DNA from 3 places in the Bacillus sp. WC2503 genome. Region 1 is predicted to be linked to each of the others. Evidence: riboswitches for the same ligand, from Rfam matches in the RefSeq annotation. Region 1 holds a riboswitch; each other region holds the start of a gene.
The links. Region 1 has a riboswitch for S-adenosylmethionine ahead of ACUN26_RS12555 (M20 family metallopeptidase). Riboswitches for the same ligand answer to the same signal wherever they lie in the genome.
Positions count from the first base shown of each region.

Region 2: another riboswitch for S-adenosylmethionine. It lies ahead of ACUN26_RS25970 (cyclase family protein); the one in region 1 lies ahead of ACUN26_RS12555 (M20 family metallopeptidase).
Region 3: another riboswitch for S-adenosylmethionine. It lies ahead of ACUN26_RS03850 (YezD family protein); the one in region 1 lies ahead of ACUN26_RS12555 (M20 family metallopeptidase).

Region 1 is NZ_JBQYMD010000001.1:2,452,450-2,454,722, reverse strand. Features, by position in the region: gene ACUN26_RS12560 (AAA domain-containing protein) at 1-856, shown strand, start outside; SAM riboswitch class I at 932-1,033, shown strand; gene ACUN26_RS12555 (M20 family metallopeptidase) at 1,122-2,273, shown strand, end outside.
Region 2 is NZ_JBQYMD010000001.1:5,022,353-5,024,625, forward strand. Features, by position in the region: gene ACUN26_RS25965 (hypothetical protein) at 1-186, shown strand, start outside; gene ACUN26_RS25970 (cyclase family protein) at 215-847, opposite strand; SAM riboswitch class I at 933-1,045, opposite strand; gene ACUN26_RS25975 (PRK06851 family protein) at 1,196-2,273, shown strand, end outside.
Region 3 is NZ_JBQYMD010000001.1:710,820-713,092, reverse strand. Features, by position in the region: gene sat (sulfate adenylyltransferase) at 1-200, opposite strand, end outside; gene ACUN26_RS03855 (phosphoadenylyl-sulfate reductase) at 239-943, opposite strand; gene ACUN26_RS03850 (YezD family protein) at 1,030-1,173, opposite strand; SAM riboswitch class I at 1,247-1,355, opposite strand; gene lysA (diaminopimelate decarboxylase) at 1,520-2,273, opposite strand, start outside.

The sequences.
Region 1 (2,273 bases):
GGGTTCTCGTTTTAATATTATGTCTGGTTTAGTAGCGATGCAAATGATGTTAATCGGACTGCTAGATGGTGTGCAATCGATCGGTGTGGTTACGCCTTACAGGGCGCAGTCACGCTTTTTATCAACGTGTATCAGGGAAATGTTGCAGAGAACGAAATATCAAAACATACCAGTATTAGCGGCGACAGTTCATAAGTTTCAAGGTTCTGAAAGAGATATGATGATCTTTGATACTGTTGATAGTTATCCACAAGAACGACCTGGTGTGTTATTCTTTGACCATAAAAACCATCGCCTCGTCAATGTAGCAGTAACGAGAGCGAGAGGGAAGTTCATTCAATTATCGGATTGCCATTATATGCGTAAAAATCTTTCGAGAAAACAAGCCTTATCACAATTAACAGCTCATATAGAACGTCACGGGGATGTGTATGATCGCACGACATCCAGACAATTATGGGAGCGGAAAATATCGAAACGATTACGCTGGTTTATGGAAATGAATCTGGAGGAAACGAAAGGGCTATTAAAAGATATTTTAGCTGCAAAACGAAAAATCATTATTTCACTTCCAAGTACGAAGCAAGTAGATAAACGAGTATGGCAAGCGTTAATGCGTACAAATGCACAAATAACGGTTTATAGTGATGGACCAGTTCCGTTAAAAAACGTAAAGTTACAAAGACAAAATAAAGCATTCCCATTTGTATTAATCGATGATGAAATCTTTTGGGCAGGGGCACCACTCACATCTCAAATGATGTTTGAAGGTAGTACGGAATTTCCGTACATATGTGCAAGACTACAAGCACCTGAGACAATTGGTGTATTAAAAGGATTTTTAGATATTCGGTAAATTCGGATAGGAATTCCTTGACTTTTGCTTGGGATGAACTTAGAATGAAAATAATTTAATACAATTTTATGAAAATTCTTATCACGAGAGGTTGAGGGACTGGCCCTATGACACCTCGGCAGCGGATTCTTTACGAATACTGTGCCAATTCCAGCAAGGTAACTTGAAAGATAAGAAAGAAGCTCATTTTGACTGTATATACAGAAGCCTCTTTCTATCCTTTAGAAAGAGGCTTTTTTACGTGAAAATAAAAGGAGGAAGAAAAATGGGAGCGACAAGAGTAACGTCACAAAGAAAAACAATTGAAGAGAGCATAGAAAGAAATAAGGAAAAGTACATAAAAACAAGTCATGATATTCATGCGAATCCAGAGATTGGTAATCAAGAATTTTATGCATCAAGAACGTTAAGTTTATTACTAGGTAGTGCTGGTTTTCAGCTGCAGCATAATATAGCTGGGCATGAAACAGGTTTTATCGCACGAAAAAGTTCAGGAAAACAAGGACCAGTTATCGCATTTTTAGCGGAATATGATGCTTTACCAGGACTCGGTCATGCGTGTGGTCACAATTTAATTGGCACAATTAGCGTTGCAGCAGCAATCGCATTATCAGAAACGCTTGAAGAAATCGGCGGAGAAGTTGTCGTGTTTGGAACACCAGCAGAAGAGGGCGGGCCTAATGGTAGCGCAAAGTCGAGTTATGTAAAAGCTGGGTTATTTAAAAACATTGATGCGGCGCTTATGATTCATCCGAGCGGAAAGACAGCGACGACGAACCCTTCACTAGCAGTCGATCCACTTGATTTTCATTTTTACGGAAAAACAGCTCATGCCGCAGCTTCACCTGAAGAAGGGATTAACGCATTAGATGCGGTGATTCAGCTTTACAACAGTATTAATGCACTTCGCCAACAACTTCCCTTAGACGTGAAAATTCATGGCGTCATTACAGAAGGCGGAAAAGCACCTAATATTATTCCTGACTATGCCGCAGCAAGGTTCTTCATCCGTGCAGCTACGCGAAAAAGATGTGCGGAAGTAACAGAAAAAGTAAGAAATATAGCACAAGGAGCAGCGTTAGCAACAGGTGCAAAAGTAAAAATTCATCAATTCCAAAATGAAATTGATGAACTACTCGTAACAAAAACATATAACGACATCGTAGCGGAAGAACTAGAACTACTAGGTGAAGAAGTAAATCGTAAAGAAAGAATCGGCATCGGCTCAACCGACGCCGGAAACGTCAGCCAAGTCGTACCGACCATTCACCCGTACATTAAAATAGGTCCAGATGACTTAATTGCGCATACGAATGAATTTAGAGAAGCAGCCCGTTCAGAATTAGGAGACAAAGCGCTAATTACATCTGCAAAAGCATTAGCAAATACGGCGTATCGATTAATTACGGAAGAAGGG
Region 2 (2,273 bases), 2.6 Mb from region 1:
GCAGAAGAAGTAAATATACTAGCATTCACGAGGCAACTGTTAGAGCTAGAACTTGTTGGAATGGTAGATGGGGAAGAGATAGCTTGTACAAAGAAGAAAGAGAAAGATTATTTAGCTTGGGTACGTCCCCGGTTGGAACAATTTTTCCTTAATGTAAATAAAAAATATAGAAGCAAAGGTCAGTGATGATCTTTGCTTTTTTGTAGTCCATATTTTAAAAAATAACAGCGAATGCCCTTGCGAAAGCACCGTCACTATTTTTAATTTTTAAAGGTGCTGCTGAGAAAAAGAAACGTTTCGCTTTAATAGCATCTAGATTTGTTAAGTTTTCAATTAAGAAAATATTATTGCCTAACAGTATGTGATGAATGGGTGATGTTTCTGTCGTTACCTCATCGGGAGAAATAAAATCTAAACCGACTGATTTTACTTTTAATTCAACTAGTTCTTCAGCTAATTCTTCGGAAAGATAAAATGCTTCTTTCTCATAAGCTTCTGTATTCCATTTATTAGATAGATTAGAATGGAAAATGACAATATCGTCTTTTTTTATGTCGGCATTATGCAATACTTCTTTAGGGAGTTTTCTCTCTTGAACATGAGTGACATCGATGAGAACTGCTTCACCTACAAACTGATCAAGGGGCAATTGATCAATCGTTGTTGCACCAGAAATAAAATGCGCAGGAGCGTCGCAATGTGTACCGACATGAACGACCGAATGGAAATCTGTAACTTGATATCCTGTTTCTTCAACGCTTGTAATGGCTTCTAGTTGGATTGTTGGTGTTCCGGGAAATTGAGACATATTATTTTCAAACGTTTGTGATAGATCAATTACTTTCATTTTAAATACCTCCAATATATGTTTTTCAAATAATAAAAAGCCCATCTTTCATGATCAAGAAAGATGGGCTTTACATACTAGTTGCGTTTTATCTTCCAAAATGCAATGCATTTTGCAGGAATTAGCACCTATTCAGTTCTTATAAACTGAGGTTGCTGGGCTTCAAAGGGCCGGTCCCTCTGCCTCTCTTGATAAAGGTTTATTCAGTTTCGGAATTCGAAATATTCATGATATTTAAATTGTAATTCATTTCCTTTTTTCATGCAATACAAATTAGGTGTTCACCCAAATAAAGTTGCTCGCATATTGTAGCTTATGTAAGTAGACTGTTGCGAAGGAGTGAGTGCAGTGACAGGGAATGTGTTAAATTATTATGCTGGTGGTAATACAGCTAGAGGATTTCATAATTTATACGAAGAGAATTTAAAAGGGCTAGATAGGTTGTTTATTTTAAAGGGTGGTCCAGGAACGGGAAAATCTTCTTTAATTAAGGCAATAGGTCGTGAATGGGTTGAAAAAGGATATGATATTGAGCTTTTGCATTGTTCTTCTGATAATAAGTCGGTTGATGGGGTGATTATTCCAAAATTAAAAGTAGGAATTGTTGATGGAACATCACCGCATGTTATTGAGCCGAAAATGCCAGGAGTTATTGAAGAGTATATAAATTTAGGAGTTGCTTGGGACTCAGGTAAATTAAGAAAGCAGAAGGTAGAAATTGAACGGTTTGTATCAGAAGCGAGCAAGGCTTTCAAATCTGCTTACGGATGTTTTAAAGAGGCATTAGTTATACATGATGAGTGGGAGAAAATATATATTAATAACATTGATTTTAATAAAGCAAATGAACTAACAGATCAGCTAATTCAGAAATTATTTGCAGATAAAAAGGGGCAACAATCGATTGTGAAACATCGTTTTTTAGGAGCTGCTACACCGAAAGGAGCAGTTGATTTTGTTCCTAATTTAACAGAAGGATTGCCACATCGTTATTTTATAAAAGGACGCCCGGGCTCTGGAAAATCAACAATGCTCAAAAAGTTATCGAAGGCAGCAGAAGAAAAAGGTTTTGACGTTGAAGTATATCATTGCGGATTTGACCCGAATAGTCTTGATATGGTTATTGTAAGAGAATTAGGATTTGCAATTTTTGATAGTACCGCACCACATGAATATTTTCCAAGTCGCGTGGGTGATGAGATTATAGATATGTATGCTCTTATTGTTAAACCGGGGACGGATGAGAAGTATGCTACAGAAATTCGTGACGTTTCCATTCAATATAAAGCAAAAATGAATGAGGCGATGTCTTTCTTAGCAAAAGCAAAATCAGTTCGTGATAAATTAGAACGAATTTATATTGCTGCCATGGATTTTTCAAAAGTGGATGCATATAAAGAGGAAATTCAAAAAGAGTTTGAACGAA
Region 3 (2,273 bases), 1.7 Mb from region 1:
CTTCCATCTGCTAAACGAAGCGTTTCTACGACCGAATCATAGTCTTTTTTCCCTAAAAAACCAGTAAGCGGACTATATCCCCCTGTCGCTAGCAGTTCTAAATCACTTAATGCAATGTTGTCTAATTCAATTTCTTTTTCAATTTGTGATACGTCGTATGTCTCATCTACACGGTTTATTAATTCGTTTCTTGTAGTCATTTTCTATATCCCCTCTTAGCTTTATTTCAAGATACATCTTATTGGTAATGAAGACCGCATTCGGTTTTCATTTTCCCGGTCCACCTACCATCTCTTGAATCACCACCGGCACCTACAGGTAACGTACACTTCTCACACCCGATACTTGGATATCCAATATCATGTAATGGGTTGTATGGCAAGTTATGTTTGTATACATATCGCCATACTTCTTTCCACGTCCAATGAATAAGCGGACAAACTTTAATAGATTGAAAACGATGATCTTGATTTATAAACTTTGTATGCTTACGCGTTTCTGATTGTTCCCTTCTTAAGCCCGATATCCACGCTTTTTCCTCTGTAAGTGATTTTTCTAACGGCAAAATCTTCCTAATCTTACAACAGAGATTCGGATTGCTTTCCCATAGTTTCTCACCGTGCAACTTCGCTTGTTCATCGAGTGTAAGTTCCGGCTGTTTTTCTATAATATTTAATGAAGGAAATCGTTCTCTTACTTTTTGAATTAATTCATACGTTTCTTGAAAATGAACATTTGTATCCAAAAATACAACTTTAGCAGATGGATTTACTTGGTTTATAAGATGCAGTAAAACCATGCCTTCCACTCCGAAGCTACACGCGTATACAATTTCATCTTTATATTCTTTATAAGCCCAACTTAATACGGATAGCGCGCCTTTCGTTTCATCTTCCTCTGAAAATGAAACACGATTTTCTTCCCACGTTTCATACGTCAACATGTTTTTTCCCCCTGTAAAAGCAAAAAGACGGTTTTAATCTATTAAAATAGATTAAAACCGCCTCTAGTTTTTCTAGTCAGCGCTTTTCACTTTAAACGTACTTTTTCACTTTTCTCTAATTGAATTACTTTTCCATCTTGCACCACAATTGTAATTGAACCATATTTCATATCAGCAAGCATCGCTTGAATTTTCTCAGATACTTCATCAAAATGTTCCCGTACGCTCACGCGAACAGCCCCCCCTTTTTATTCATAAAAAAAATCTTTCCCATTTCGAAAAGACTGTTCGGTAATATATTTTACCTTATCTTTCAAAATGGATTCCATTTTGCTGGATTTAGCACCTTGCTTTCTATAAGCAGGTTGCCGAGCTTCTTCGGGCCAGTTCCCTCCGCTTCTCTTGATAAGCTTTGTATTTGTATTTTATCACAATTCTGATTTTTTTCAATCCTAGTTTTCCGATATATTTTAATTATTTTATTTTATCCCGCTATTTGCGGGCAATCCCCCCCCACTGATTATAGTTTCACTTTATAAAAAGGAATTGCCCATTCGAACAACTCCTTTTCCTTATTTAAACAAGCTCTTTAATACGTATGCGATCGTTCCCAATGATATTTTCGTACGTTTCACGTTCCACAACAATTTGCGATGTGCCACCTTTCGCAAAGACGACGGCTGGTCTCCGAATTCGATTATAATTATTCGCCATCGAGTACCCATATGCTCCCGTACAAGAAATTGCTAGTAAATCAGAAGAAGCAACTTTCGGTAGATTAATATCCCAAATTAGCATATCTCCACTCTCACAGCATTTCCCAGCAATTGAAACGAGTTCCTCATTCTCATCATTTCCTCGATTCGCTAACATCGCTTCGTAACGAGCGCTATATAAAGCCGGTCTTAAGTTATCTGTCATTCCACCATCGACGGATACATATTTCCGAATGCCAGGAATTTCTTTCACAGATCCAACTGTATAAATTGTCGTTCCCGCATCACCTACAATACTACGGCCTGGTTCAACCCATATTTCTGGCAATGGATATTCACATACTGTAAATTGTTCTCTCACTGCACTTGTTACAGCTCGCACATATGTCTCAAGAGTTAATGGTGTATCTGACTCTGTATAGCGTATTCCAAATCCTCCGCCTACATTTAATACTTTTACTACATAGTTCGTTTGCTCTCTCACCTCTTCCAAAAATTTACGAAGAACTTCAATCGCTCGAACAAAACCAGCCGTTTCAAATATTTGTGATCCGATATGTGAATGAATCCCTAACACATTATAATTTGATTTTTGTAAAGCAAGCCCAATTGCC